DNA from 4 places in the Streptomyces sp. NPDC006393 genome. Region 2 is predicted to be linked to each of the others. Evidence: riboswitches for the same ligand, from Rfam matches in the RefSeq annotation. Region 2 holds a riboswitch; each other region holds the start of a gene.

The links. A riboswitch is a leader RNA that binds a small molecule or an ion and turns the genes downstream of it on or off. The one in region 2 is predicted to bind cyclic di-AMP.
Region 1: it holds a riboswitch for cyclic di-AMP, as region 2 does, so the genes downstream of both, ABZ484_RS02570 (C40 family peptidase) here and ABZ484_RS12400 (M23 family metallopeptidase) in region 2, are expected to answer to the same signal.
Region 3: it holds a riboswitch for cyclic di-AMP, as region 2 does, so the genes downstream of both, ABZ484_RS27045 (transglycosylase family protein) here and ABZ484_RS12400 (M23 family metallopeptidase) in region 2, are expected to answer to the same signal.
Region 4: it holds a riboswitch for cyclic di-AMP, as region 2 does, so the genes downstream of both, ABZ484_RS13100 (M23 family metallopeptidase) here and ABZ484_RS12400 (M23 family metallopeptidase) in region 2, are expected to answer to the same signal.

The regions. Positions count from the first base shown of each region.
Region 1 is NZ_JBEXZD010000003.1:111,215-114,412, forward strand. It holds gene ABZ484_RS02560 (helix-turn-helix transcriptional regulator) at 1-113, opposite strand, end outside; gene ABZ484_RS02565 (ATP-binding protein) at 352-810, shown strand; gene ABZ484_RS02570 (C40 family peptidase) at 887-1,360, opposite strand; cyclic di-AMP (ydaO/yuaA leader) riboswitch at 1,364-1,578, opposite strand; gene ABZ484_RS02575 (hypothetical protein) at 1,917-2,225, opposite strand; gene ABZ484_RS02580 (ATP-dependent Clp protease proteolytic subunit) at 2,233-2,868, opposite strand; gene ABZ484_RS02585 (ANTAR domain-containing protein) at 3,049-3,198, shown strand, end outside.
Region 2 is NZ_JBEXZD010000021.1:68,258-71,455, forward strand. It holds gene ABZ484_RS12395 (GntR family transcriptional regulator) at 1-252, opposite strand, end outside; gene ABZ484_RS12400 (M23 family metallopeptidase) at 453-1,211, opposite strand; cyclic di-AMP (ydaO/yuaA leader) riboswitch at 1,224-1,386, opposite strand; gene ABZ484_RS12405 (pitrilysin family protein) at 1,612-3,000, opposite strand; gene ABZ484_RS12410 (pitrilysin family protein) at 2,997-3,198, opposite strand, start outside.
Region 3 is NZ_JBEXZD010000079.1:24,873-28,070, reverse strand. It holds gene ABZ484_RS27050 (transglycosylase family protein) at 1-805, shown strand, start outside; cyclic di-AMP (ydaO/yuaA leader) riboswitch at 988-1,153, shown strand; gene ABZ484_RS27045 (transglycosylase family protein) at 1,158-1,865, shown strand; gene eno (phosphopyruvate hydratase) at 2,184-3,198, shown strand, end outside.
Region 4 is NZ_JBEXZD010000023.1:55,757-58,954, forward strand. It holds gene ABZ484_RS13090 (dihydrofolate reductase family protein) at 153-1,331, shown strand; tRNA gene ABZ484_RS13095 (tRNA-Met) at 1,407-1,480, shown strand; cyclic di-AMP (ydaO/yuaA leader) riboswitch at 1,838-1,995, shown strand; gene ABZ484_RS13100 (M23 family metallopeptidase) at 2,007-3,059, shown strand; gene ABZ484_RS13105 (aldo/keto reductase) at 3,156-3,198, shown strand, end outside.

The DNA.
Region 1 (3,198 bases), on a different contig from region 2:
TGGTGCCAGCCCACCAGCCGGGCCGCCTCACCACTGGTGAGGCCCGCGTCGGCGCGCAGCGCGCGCAGTTCGGCGCCCAGCTTGCGGCGGCGCACCGCGGGACCGTGCTGCATCGACTGCTCCTCACTCCTTCTGGGCTCCCGGTGACAGCCTTCGGGAACCCGCGCCAAATCCGCTCGGCCGTCGCAGAGTTCACCGCTTCGAGCGACAGATATATGCATATCTTGGTGGATCGCCACCCGTGACCGGCCCGGTGGTGGCAGTCTGACGGCGAAGCACCAGTCCGGGACCGTACTCGAACCATCCGCTCCGTGTCGGACCCCGGTCCCGTGGGAAAGGGACGACGTCGCCATGGCAGACCATCTGGAAGCATCCGTCACTCTGCCGAGCGATCCCGCCTCGGTCTCCGCCGCCCGGACCTATGTGGTGGGCACCCTGGCGGAGTGGGGCCTTCCGTCGGACACGGACACCGCCGACACCGTACGGCTCATCGTCTCCGAACTCGCCACCAACGCCGTGCAGCACACCCTCGGGCAGTCACCCACCTTCACGGTGGACATGGTCCTGGAACGGGACGAACACCTGCGCATCGGCGTGACCGACAGCCACCCGCGGTTCCCCAGACGACTGCCGGCCGCCGTCCAGCAGGACAACGGCCGGGGAATGGTGATCATCCGGTGGCTCACGGCGGAGTGCGGCGGCAGCCTCACTGTGCGGCCCACCCGCGAGGGCGGCAAGACGGTCTGGATCGAGCTCCCGTGGACCTTCGAGGACCGCCCGGTGACGACGGCGGGCCGACAGGAGTCGTAGGCGCGGCTGAGGGGGTGTGCGTGACGGCCCGAGGCGGTGGCGGCGGCCCGCAGGCCCCGCCACCGCCTCGGGCTCGTCAGCTGACCCGGCCGTACCAGACGCTGCGCGTCCAGATCTTCTCGAGCCGCACCACGTCCCCGGTCCGCGGAGCGTGCCAGATCTTGCCGCTGCCGGCGTAGATGCCGACGTGGTAGACGTACGAGCCCGAGTGGAAGAACACCAGGTCCCCGGCCCTGCGGCTGCGTGCGGAGATGTGGCGGGTCCTGTTGTACTGCTGGGCGGCCGTGCGCGGCAGCCGCTTGCCCGCCTTCTTGAACGAGTACAGCGTGAGCCCGGAGCAGTCGAACCTGCGCGGACCGGTCGCTCCCCACTGGTAGGGGGCGCCCTTCTTGGACGCCGCGATCTTGAGCGCCTTCGTCGCCAGGGTCGCGGCCGAGGCGTCCGGCGCGAAGCCCGGCACCACGATCGAGCCGCCCACGGCGGCGATGGTCAGGGCCGAGGCCGTGCCGGCCCGGGCCATGAACGACGGGACACGATTGAGCGCAGTCATGCGCAACCCTTCGTCAGCCGCCTGTGAAGGATGACCTGTCGGATTCGGGCTGGCGAAGTAGCCCGGCCGCGTCGGACGCGGCTTCACCCCAAGGGCTGCTCGGCCCGGCCATGGCGTGACCGAACCGGCGACCCGTCGTGCTCGGGTCCTCCACTCCTGCCGATCCACTGCCGTCGACCGGTCGTCCGGGCGGCGGCAGGACTCGGCGTCCGCCCGGACCGCCCCGCCGCTGCGGCGGGGGCTTGTCGTCAGACAGGGATCTTGGCTCACGGATGTCCGAAAATCCCAACGGAACCGGAGATTTGTGTTGTTACTCACCACTCACCCGTTCGGGTGGACACCCCCGCCTTCGAACGTCTGTCGCCTTCCGGGGCGAGGCCCGGACCAGCGTCGTAACACCTCGTTGCGCCAAGTGGGGCAGGTGCGTTGCGCAACCGCTGCGGCCCGGGAGAAGGATCGTCGTTTCCACCGAAAGGCCGTACGTCATTTGGTCCGTTCCGGCCTATCCGCGCCCGCCGTGTCTCCGCCGCCGGGCCGTCGCACGGCTGCGGGGGCGTCAACTCGCGGCGTCGGAGGGCACCGTGACGCGGGCGGTGCGCCGGTCGCCGTCCAGGACCCGCAGCGCCCGCGCCAGGGTCGCCGCGTGCAGCTCCGTCTCGCCCCGCTGGTGCATCAGCGTCAGAGCGTCGCGCAGCTCGGCCGCCCTGCCGACCAGGGCCTGGGCGGCCCTCAGGCCCCGGTAGGTGTCGCCGGACCGGGCGGGATTGATCCGGCCGAGCAGGTCCACCACGTCGAGGTAACGGTCGATCAGTTCCGCCTCGGCGCGGGTCAGCGCCGGCAGCGGCGGCAGCTCGGGTGGCAGCATCGGCGGCTCACCCCGCGTCCGGTGCGGTCCGTACGGCGTCGCGGCCCGGGACGATCCGGTCCACGAGCCCGTACTCCAGCGCGCCTTGCGCGTCCAGGATCCGCTCGCGGTCCAGGTCCGCGGCCACCTGCTCCGGGGCGCGCCCGGTGTGCCGTACGAGCATGTCCTCCAGGCGGGCCCGCACGCGCAGCAGCTCCTCCGCGCGGACGGTCAGGTCCGACACCTGCCCCTCCACCGGCTCGGGCAGCGACGGCTGGCGCAGCACCATCCGTGCGCCGGGCAGCGCGGACCGCTTGCCCGGGGCGCCCGCGGCCAGCAGCACGGCCGCGGCCGAGACGGCCTGGCCCAGGCAGACCGTCGCCACGTCGCAGGCGACGAACGCCATCGTGTCGTGGATCGCCGCCATGGCCTCGAAGGATCCGCCGGGCGAGTTGACGTACAGCGAGATGTCCCGGTCGGGGTTCTGGTGCTCGAGATGGACGAGCTGTGCGACGACGTCGTTCGCCGAGATGTCGTCGATCGGCGTGCCGAGCAGGACGATCCGTTCCTCCAGGAGTTTCGCGTACGGGTCCAGGGTGCGTCGTCCGGCGCTCGTGAGCTCGGTGAACTCCGGCGGGACGTGGTGGTCGGACGGTCGGTTCATGGCGCATCTCCTCCAGAGAGAGATCTGTAAAAAATGTACAGGACGTACGTACGTGGAGGAGGGGTGTCGCCGGGGATCGCACGGTGATCCGGCGGTGATCCGGTCTCCGGTCGTGCTCCGGAGGGTCCTGGAGCAAGCTGGAGATGGAACTCCGGCCGCTCGACGACCCAGGAGATCTCGATGGCGTTCTTCGCGATTTCCCGGTGGCATCCCCTCCAGCCGCTCTCCGTGACCGATCTCGTGCTGGAGCACGAGCGGCTGCACGAGGAGATCGGCCAGCTGCGGCACGCCGTGACCTCGCACGCCGTCATCGACCAGGCCATCGGTGCG
Region 2 (3,198 bases):
CAGCAGGAGCCGCATCTCCAGCAGGTCGGCGGCCTCCTGCTCGGTGGGCTCCGCCACGCACGCCCCGGCGTGCCGCCGGGTCACCACGAAGCCCTCGGCCTCCAGGGTGCGCAGGGCCTCGCGCACAGGGACCCGCGAGACGCCGTAACGGCGGGCGAGAACCCCCTCGGTGAGCCGGCTGCCGCGCTCATGGACTCCGGCGACGATGTCGTCCCGGATCGCCGTGCACACCGAGTGCGCCGGAATGCGCATGACCGACCTCCGCCTGAATCCCGCCGGAATCCCCGTTTGCGCGCCACACCTGGCGCCCGTTCCGTGACTCTATTCCAGTCAGCGGGAATTTCCGACGGCGGGCCGGAATCCATGGATATTTTTTGGACAGCGCCGCGTCCGGAACGCCGAAAGCCCCGGCTTCACCGGCCGGGGCTTTCGGGCAGGGCTGCGCGGGTCGCTCAGACGTTCACACCGTGCGCGCGGAGGTAGGCGATCGGGTTGATGTCGGAGCCGTACTCCGCGGTGGTGCGGGCCTCGAAGTGGAGGTGCGGTCCGGTGACGTTGCCGGTCGCGCCGGACAGGCCTATCCGCTGGCCCGGGACGACCTTCTGGCCCACCGAGACGCCGATGGACGACAGGTGCCCGTACTGGGTGTACATGCCGTCGGCCATCCTGATCACGACCTGGTTGCCGTAGGCCCCGCCCCAGCCGGTCTGGACGACGGTGCCGATGCCGACGGCGTGCACGGTGGTGCCGCTCGCGGCGTGGAAGTCGATGCCGGTGTGGGAGCCGGAGGACCACAGGGAGCCGCCGGTCTTGTAGCCGGTGGAGACGTACGAGCCGGAGATCGGCGGCACGAAGGCGTTGAGGCGCTTGCGCTCGGCCTCGCGGGCGGCGCGCTCCTTGGCCTCGCGCTCCTTCTGCGCCAACTCGGCGGCCTTCTTGCGCGCGGCCTCCTCGGCCTTCTTCTGCTCGGCGGCCTGCCGCTGGGCGGCGGCCTGGGCGTCGATCTTCTGGGCGACGCTGTCGCCGATGGTGATGACCGGGGTCAGGCCGGTCTCCTCGGGGGCGGGAGTCTCGGCGGCCAGGGCCGGTGTGGCGGCGAGAGCGCCGAGGACTCCGGTGGTGGTGAGCGCCGCGGCACCCACCGCGCGGGCGGTGGTGCGGTGCATCCGGCTGGGGCGGCGATGCTTCCCGGTGGCGCGCGTGAACGCCATGTAGACGCTGGTCCTTTCCTTCCCTCTCGCCTACCGGGTTAGCTGACGGGTTCGGAGCAGGAAGGTCTCCTACGGACCCCTCGCTGCGCGCGCGGGTGTCCGATTCACCCCAGGGACTGGGTGGGTCCCCGGCTCCCCTGGCTCGCGCCGTACGGGGACTCGGCGATGGCTGTCCGGTGCCGCGGATGCGGCGCACTGCCCGACGAACAGCCGGACCGACGCTAGAGGGGGGCGCTGTCAATTCCCAAACCGATCCGGACTTTTGTAGCGCATGCCACAGGGCAGACAGGCAACCTCTCCCCCAATTCGGACATCGTGGGGCCCTGGTGACGCTTCGGTCACCAGGGCCCCCACGCGCGCGTGCCTCGCGTCCGCTGCCGGACGGTGTTCCCGCGGGCCGCTACTCGGCCGCGACGACGCTCACTTCTCCGATGCCCAGGGCCTCCACGGGCTCCTTGATCTGCGCCGCGTCACCGACGAGGATCGTCACCAGCCGGTCCACCGGGAAGGCGCTCACGACCGCCGCGGTGGCCTCCACCGTGCCGGTGGCGGCGAGCTGCTGATAGAGCGTCGCCTGGTAGTCGTCGGGCAGGTGCTGCTCGACCTGGTCGGCCAGCGTGCTCGCCACGGCGGCGGCCGTCTCGTACTTGAGCGGCGCCACACCGACGAGGTTCTGCACGGCGACGTCCCGCTCGGCGTCGGTGAGGCCCTCGGCCGCGAGCTTGCGCAGCACCGTGAAGAGGTCGTCCAGTGCCGGGCCGGTGTTCGGCGTGTCGACCGAGCCGCTGATCGCGAGCATCGCCGCGCCCGAGCCGTCGGGGGCCGAGCGCAGCACCTGGCCGAAGGACCGCACACCGTAGGTGTAGCCCTTCTCCTCGCGCAGGACGCGGTCCAGGCGGGAGGTGAGGGTGCCGCCGAGGCAGTAGGTGCCGAGCACCTGGGCCGGCCACACACGGGCGTGCCGGTCGGGGCCGATGCGGCCGATGAGGAGCTGGGTCTGGACGGCGCCGGGGCGGTCCACGACGACCACGCGGCCGGTGTCGTCGGCGCGCACCGCCGGCACGGGCCGCGGCTTGGCCGGCGAGCCGGCCCAGGCGCCCAGGGTCTCGCCGAGCAGCTCTTCCAGGTCGATGCCGGTGAGGTCGCCGACGACCACGGCGGTGGCCGTGGAGGGGCGGACGTGCCGGTCGTAGAAGGCGCGTACGGCCGCCGCGTCGATGCCGCGGACGGTGTCCTCGGTGCCCTGGCGCGGGCGCGACATGCGCGCGGTGGCCGGGAACAGCTCCTTGGAGAGCTCCATGGCGGCGCGGCGGGAGGGGTTGGCCAGCTCGTGCGGGATCTCGTCGAGCCGGTTGCGCACCAGCCGCTCGACCTCGGAGTCGGCGAACGCGGGCGCCCTGAGGGCGTCGGCCAGCAGGCCGAGCCCCTTGGCCAGGCGGGAGGCCGGAACCTCCAGGCTCAGCCGTACGCCGGGGTGGTCGGCGTGCGTGTCGAGGGTGGCGCCGGCCCGCTCCAGCTCGGCGGCGAACTCCTCGGCGGAGTGCTTGTCGGTGCCCTCGGAGAAGGCCCGCGCCATGATCGTGGCGACACCGTCCAGGCCGACCGGCTCGGCGTCCAGCGGGGCGTCCAGCATCACCTCGACGGCGACGACCTGCTGGCCGGGGCGGTGGCAGCGCAGGACGGTCATGCCGTTGTCCAGCGTGTCGCGCTCGGGCGCCGGGAACGCCCACGGCTTGGCCTCGCCCGCCTTGGGCTGGGGGTGGAAGTCCATCGTGGCGAGCTCGGTCACTTCGCCGCCTCCTCGGTGTCGTCGGTGGCCGCGGCGTCCGCGTCCTTGGCGTCGCCTGCTTCGGCAGTGTCGGCGGCGGTCGGCTCGTAGACGAGCACCGCGCGGTTGTCGGGACGCAGGCGCGCCTTGGCGACCTCCTGGACCTCCTCGGGCGTCACCTCCAGAACGCGCTTGACGGCGGTCAGGGCGAGCTGCGGG
Region 3 (3,198 bases), on a different contig from region 2:
CCCCGGCGCCTGGCCCACCTGCGGCCTGCTCTCCGGGCTCACCAAGGACTCCGGTGCCGCGAGGGTCGACACGGGTCTGGGCGACGGCTCGTCCTCGGAGTCCGGTTCCTCCGGCTCCTCCGATACGTCCGACTCGTCGCGTGCGTCGGGATCGTCGGGATCGGGTGACGCGTCCGGCTCGTCCGAATCGTCCGGTGTGGGCGACCCCGGACTCGATGACTCGTCGCGGGATGCCGGCAACCCGGGTTTCTCCGGATCCGCTTCGGATTCCGGCTCCGGTTCCGAATCCTCCTCTTCGGGTGATTCGTCCTCCGAATCCCCCGCGAATCCGTCCGATTCGCCCTCGAAGTCCGCCGAGAAGGGCGGCGCTCCCGACTCCGGCGCGACGCCCGGATCGGGTGCGGAGGGTGTCGCGACGCCCGAGGCGTCGCCTTCGACGGCCCCCAACCGTGACGACTCGGACAACTCCGGGCAGAGTGTCGGCTCTTCGGCCCTCGTCGACACCGGGGCCCTGGGCACCGGCCGGCACCGCGGCGGCAGCGCCGCCGAGGACTCGGCCGGGAGCCCGGCGACGGCCGGCGGCGGCCGTCACGCCTCCCGGGACGGCGACGGCACGCACACCGCCTCCGTCGACTCCTACACCGTCCGCGCCGGCGACTCGCTCGCCTCCATCGCCGACTCCCTTGACGTCCACGGCGGGTGGCACGCGCTCTACGACGCCAACGAGGCGGCCATCGGGTCCGACCCGAATCACATCGTCGCCGGTCAGAGCCTGGATGTCCCGGTCGAAAACGCCCAGAACTAGCGGGAGTTCACGTCACGCTTCGCGCCGAATGTCCCATTCGGTGAAAGTGTGGGATGAGTCTCAGAAGCCCTGATCGTCTTTGAAATCCGCTCGATCACGTGTCTACGGTCATGACCGCTCGCCACCGCGAGCCCCGGCTGCCGCAACGCCGAATCCTGCCAGCGGCCGTACGGGAACAGTCGTCGCGTCGAGCGCCGTAGGCAGGAGCGGGGGACCCAAGGTAAGTGCCGCACCGGACAGTTCGCCGGAGCGGCTCGGGGTGAAGCCGTGCCTCCCCAGGGGCACGGCCGGGCAACTCAACCGGCCCGAACCCGACAGCTCACCTCGCAGGCGTCGGTGAGGGGATCCATCCATGCTGTTTTCCGGCAAGGGCAAGCACCGTCGTTCCTCCAAGGCCACCCGCGCCATCGCACTCGCCGGTGTCGCCGGCGCCGCCGTCGCCGGCCCGCTGATGGCGGCCGGCAACGCCTCCGCCGCCACCGCCTCCGAGTGGGACGCGGTCGCCCAGTGCGAGTCCGGCGGGAACTGGTCCATCAACACGGGCAACGGCTTCTACGGCGGCCTCCAGTTCACCACCTCCACGTGGGCCGCGTACGGCGGCACCGCCTACGCCCCGCGCGCCGACCTGGCCACCAAGGCGCAGCAGATAGCCGTCGCCGAGAAGGTCCTGGCGGGTCAGGGCAAGGGTGCCTGGCCGGTGTGCGGCAAGGGTCTGTCGAGCACCCCGTACAGCGGTGCCGCGGCCTCCACCGGCAGCACGACGAAGAGCACCACGACCAAGAGCACGACGACCAAGAGCACCGCCACCCGCTCCACCGAGCAGCAGGCGGCCAACCGCTCCGCCACGCGTCCGGCCCCGAAGAAGACCGTCACCACCCCGACCGGCAAGAAGGTCGAGAAGGGCGACGGCGAGTACAAGGTGGTCTCCGGCGACACGCTCAGCTCCATCGCCGCCGAGCACCACGTCAAGGGCGGCTGGGAGAAGCTGTTCCAGCTGAACAAGGACATCGTCGAGGACGCGAACCTCATCTACCCCGGCCAGCAGCTGCACCTGAAGTAAGCAGGGGGCGGCGCGGGCCGCAAGCCGCAGGCCCGCCCCCCCGGTCCCGCGGGCTTCCCGTCCCGCGGGCCCCGTCCCCACGGACTCCCCGCCCCGGCGCGTGTTCCCCCGTACGCGCCGGGGCGGGGGCTTTTCTTCACCGGGCGTTCCTCTCGTCTTTCCGCATCTCCGCCCCGCCCCTTTGTTCCGAGCGGGAACAATGTGTACCGTCACCCTGTCCACGGGACGGTCGGTCGGTCGGCCGGGGCCCCGGGACGGTTAGGCTCTAGTCGCAAGGCTCACAAGCCCCGCACTTTCAGCGTCACATCCACGAAGGAGATGCTCGTGCCGTCCATCGACGTCGTCGTAGCCCGGGAAATCCTGGACTCCCGAGGCAACCCCACGGTCGAGGTCGAGGTCGGCCTCGACGACGGCAGCACGGGTCGTGCCGCCGTCCCGTCCGGCGCCTCGACGGGCGCCTTCGAGGCCATCGAGCTGCGCGACGGGGACCCCAACCGCTACCAGGGCAAGGGTGTCGAGAAGGCCGTCCTCGCCGTCATCGAGCAGATCGGCCCGGAGCTGGTCGGCTACGACGCCACCGAGCAGCGCCTGATCGACCAGGCGATGTTCGACCTGGACGCCACCGACAACAAGGGCTCCCTCGGCGCCAACGCCATCCTCGGCGTCTCCCTCGCCGTCGCCCACGCCGCCTCCGAGGCCAGCGACCTGCCCCTCTTCCGCTACCTGGGCGGCCCGAACGCGCACCTGCTGCCGGTGCCGATGATGAACATCCTGAACGGCGGCTCGCACGCCGACTCCAACGTGGACATCCAGGAGTTCATGATCGCCCCGATCGGTGCGGAGTCCTTCTCCGAGGCCCTGCGCTGGGGCACCGAGGTCTACCACACGCTGAAGAAGGTCCTGAAGACCAAGGGCCTGTCCACCGGCCTCGGCGACGAGGGCGGCTTCGCCCCGAACCTCGGCTCCAACCGCGAGGCCCTCGACCTCATCCTCGAGGCCGTCAAGCAGGCCGGGTACGTCCCCGGTGAGCAGATCGCCCTGGCGCTCGACGTCGCCGCCTCCGAGTTCTACAAGGACGGCAAGTACCTCTTCGAGGGCAAGGAGCGCTCCGCCGCCGAGATGACGGAGTACTACGAGGAGCTCGTCGCGGCCTACCCGCTCGTCTCCATCGAGGACCCGCTGTTCGAGGACGACTGGGCCGGCTGGAAGGTCATCACCGACAAGCTCGGCGACAAGGTCCAGCTGGTCGGCGACGACCTGTTCGTCACCAACCCCGAGCGCCTGGCCCGCGGCATCGAGGAGGGCACCGCCAACGCCCTGCTGGTCAAGGTGA
Region 4 (3,198 bases), on a different contig from region 2:
GATCTCAGCTCTGGCAGCCGCACCCTGACGCCTTCTCGGCGACGGGTGCCGGCCGGTCGTAGGTGACTGCCCGTCCCCGAGTCGGTCGTGTGAGAGTGCCGGTCTCCGAGTCGGTCGTGTGAGACTGCCGGTCTCCGAGAGAGAGTGCGCCGATGCCCCTTCCGTACGTGCTGTTGTCCGCCGCCGTCTCCCTGGACGGCTACCTGGACGACACCGGCCCCGATCGCCTCCTGCTGTCCAGCCCCGCCGACTTCGACCGGGTCGACGAGGTACGGGCGTCGGTCGACGCGATCCTGGTCGGGGCCGGCACCCTGCGTGCCGACAACCCGCGGCTGCTGGTCAACTCGCCCGAGCGGCGTGCCGCCCGAGTCGCCGCCGGGCAGCCGGAGTACCCGCTGAAGGTCACGGTCAGCGCCTCCGGAGAGCTGGACCCGGACGCACGCTTCTGGCACACGGGCGGGGAGAAGATCGTCTACACGACCGACAAGGGCGCCCAGCGGCTGCGCGAGGCCGGCGTCGCCGCCCGAGCCGCCCATGCCGTCGACATCGTGGCCCTGGGGGACGTGCTCGACTGGCGGCTGCTGCTGGAACACCTGCACGACGTGCGCGGGGTGCGCCGGCTGATGGTCGAGGGCGGCGGGACGGTGCACACCCAGCTGCTCCAGCGGCAGCTGGCCGACGAGGTGCAGCTCGTCCTGGCCCCGCTGTTCGTCGGGGACCCGCGGGCGCCTCGGTTGTTCGGCCCCGGCGCGTACCAGGGCGGGCGGCTGCGGCTGGTGGAGACGCGGGCCATCGGGGACGTCGTCCTCATGCGCTACGAGCCGACCGCGCCCGGCACCGGGGCCGAGGCCGCTCCCGCGGACCGGCACTGGCTCAGGATCGCGTGCGAGCTGGCGGCACAGTGCCCGCCGTCGCGGACCGCGTTCAGCGTGGGCGCGGTCGTGGTCGCCGCCGACGGCACCGAGCTCGCCCGGGGTCACTCGCGGGAGGGCGGCGATCCGGTCGTGCACGCGGAGGAGGCGGCGCTGGCCAAGGTCGATCCGGTGGATCCGCGGCTGCCGGACGCCACGGTGTACAGCAGCCTGGAACCGTGCGCCCGACGCGCCTCCCGGCCGCGCCCGTGCGCCCGGCTGATTCTGGACGCGGGGGTACGACGGGTGGTCACGGCCTGGCGGGAACCGGACACGTTCGTCGAGGCCGCCAACGGGGCCGCGGTGCTCCTGGGCGCGGGGGCGGACGTCGTCGTACTGCCCGAGTTCGAGGGCCCGGCCCAGGAGCCCAACCGGCACCTGGGAGGCGAGGCCCTGACCAGGGCGGAGGAGAGGCGCTGACGAGGGCCGGACGAAGGGCCGGGCAAAGGGGTGCGCGAGCGGCCCCGTGGATGGCGTACACTGGTGTCATACCGACGCGGGGTGGAGCAGCTCGGTAGCTCGCTGGGCTCATAACCCAGAGGTCGCAGGTTCAAATCCTGTCCCCGCTACTGAAGGCTCAGGGCCGGAATCCGATCATGGATTCCGGCCCTGAGTGTTTTCACCCGCGCGCGTTTCCGGCCCCGGATTCCTCGGGGAGTCCGCGTCGATCGCGTATGCGTCGCGTCACGTCGACGACCATCACACCGAGTGAGCGGACGATGCCCCTCCGCATAACATCTGAGACACCATCAAAATCTGTGTGACTCCTGTGGCGCAGGCGACTCGCCCGTTTTTCTATGCTCCTGGGCCAAAAGTCCTGGCCAAAAAGGTTTAAGGATCAAGCCGGACGGCTTGGAATCGAGCCCTCGCGTCTATTAACGTTCGATAACGCAGCGCGGTCGTCCCAGCCGTCACAAAGGCGGCTCCGTGCGCACGCGCCGAATCCCGCGAGGGAACCGGGGAACCACCAACTTGGGGTGAATCGGGCGTCATCCACCGTGACGGCACGGCTGGTTGACGCGCGTAGGAGACCTTCCCGCTCCGAACCCGTCAGCTAACCCGGTAGGCGAGACGGAAGGAAAGGAGCACGCCCGAGTGGCGTCCAACCGGCCCGCACCAGAAGCCCCGTTCGTGCCGAACCAGCGCACCGAGACCTTCGGATACGGCGGTCGGCGGCCCGACGAGGGCCCCTGGGAGGAGTGGAACCCCACCGAGGAGTCCCTCCGCCCGGTGCGCGGTCGGCACCGCGTGGCCAAGCAGCGCGGCGGCGGGCTCGCCCGCAGCTCCACCGTGCTCGGCGTGGGCGTCATAGCCGCCGTCGGCGCGGGCGGCATGGCCAGCGCCAACACCGGCAAGCCACCGGTCTCCATCTCGCTGCCCGACCTGCCCTCCGTGGAGTCCCTGCCCGCCGTGGGCGCCCTGTTCCACGACTCGGCCCACGACGCCCCCCAGGGCTCCGCGACCGCGCTCAGCGACGTCGGCGTGAGCTCCGCCGAGACCGGACAGGGCACCTCGGACGCGGGCGAGGCCCTGCGCAACCGCATCATGGCCCAGGCCGAGCAGCAGCAGGTCCAGGTCGAGGCCAAGGCCCAGCAGGCCGCCGAGGCCGCCGCCGTCGAGCAGGCCAAGGAGGCCGCCGCCAAGGCGCAGAAGGAGGCCGAGGCCAAGGCCGCCGCCGCGAAGCAGAAGGCGGAGGAGGAGGCCAGGAAGAAGGCCGAGGCGGAGCGGCTGGCGGCGCTGGCCAAGCAGTACACGCTGCCGACCTCCTCGTACACCATCACCTCCACCTTCGGGCAGGCCGGCTCCATGTGGTCCTCCGGCTACCACACCGGCCTCGACTTCGCCGCGCCCACCGGCACCCTGATCAAGGCGATCCACAGCGGCACCGTCACCGAGGCCGGCTGGGCCGGGTCCTACGGATACCGCACGGTCCTCACCCTCGACGACGGCACCGAGCTGTGGTTCTGCCACCAGTCGTCGATCAGCGTCTCGGTCGGTCAGAAGGTGAACACGGGCGACGTCATCGGCCGCGTGGGCGCCACCGGCAACGTCACCGGCCCCCACCTGCACCTGGAGGTCCACCCCGGCGGCCAGGCCACCGGCATCGACCCGATGGCGTGGCTGCGGGAGAAGGGCCTCAACCCCTGAGAGGCCCCTGGCCCCGAACTCCGTTTACGTGATCTTTGCGGTCCGGTCCGGCGAGGCGCGGAATGAGCCTTTCCGGCCCGGCCGTTGATGATCTACATGATTTCTCAACGCAAGCTCGGCTCGTCCGACCTCGAGGTCT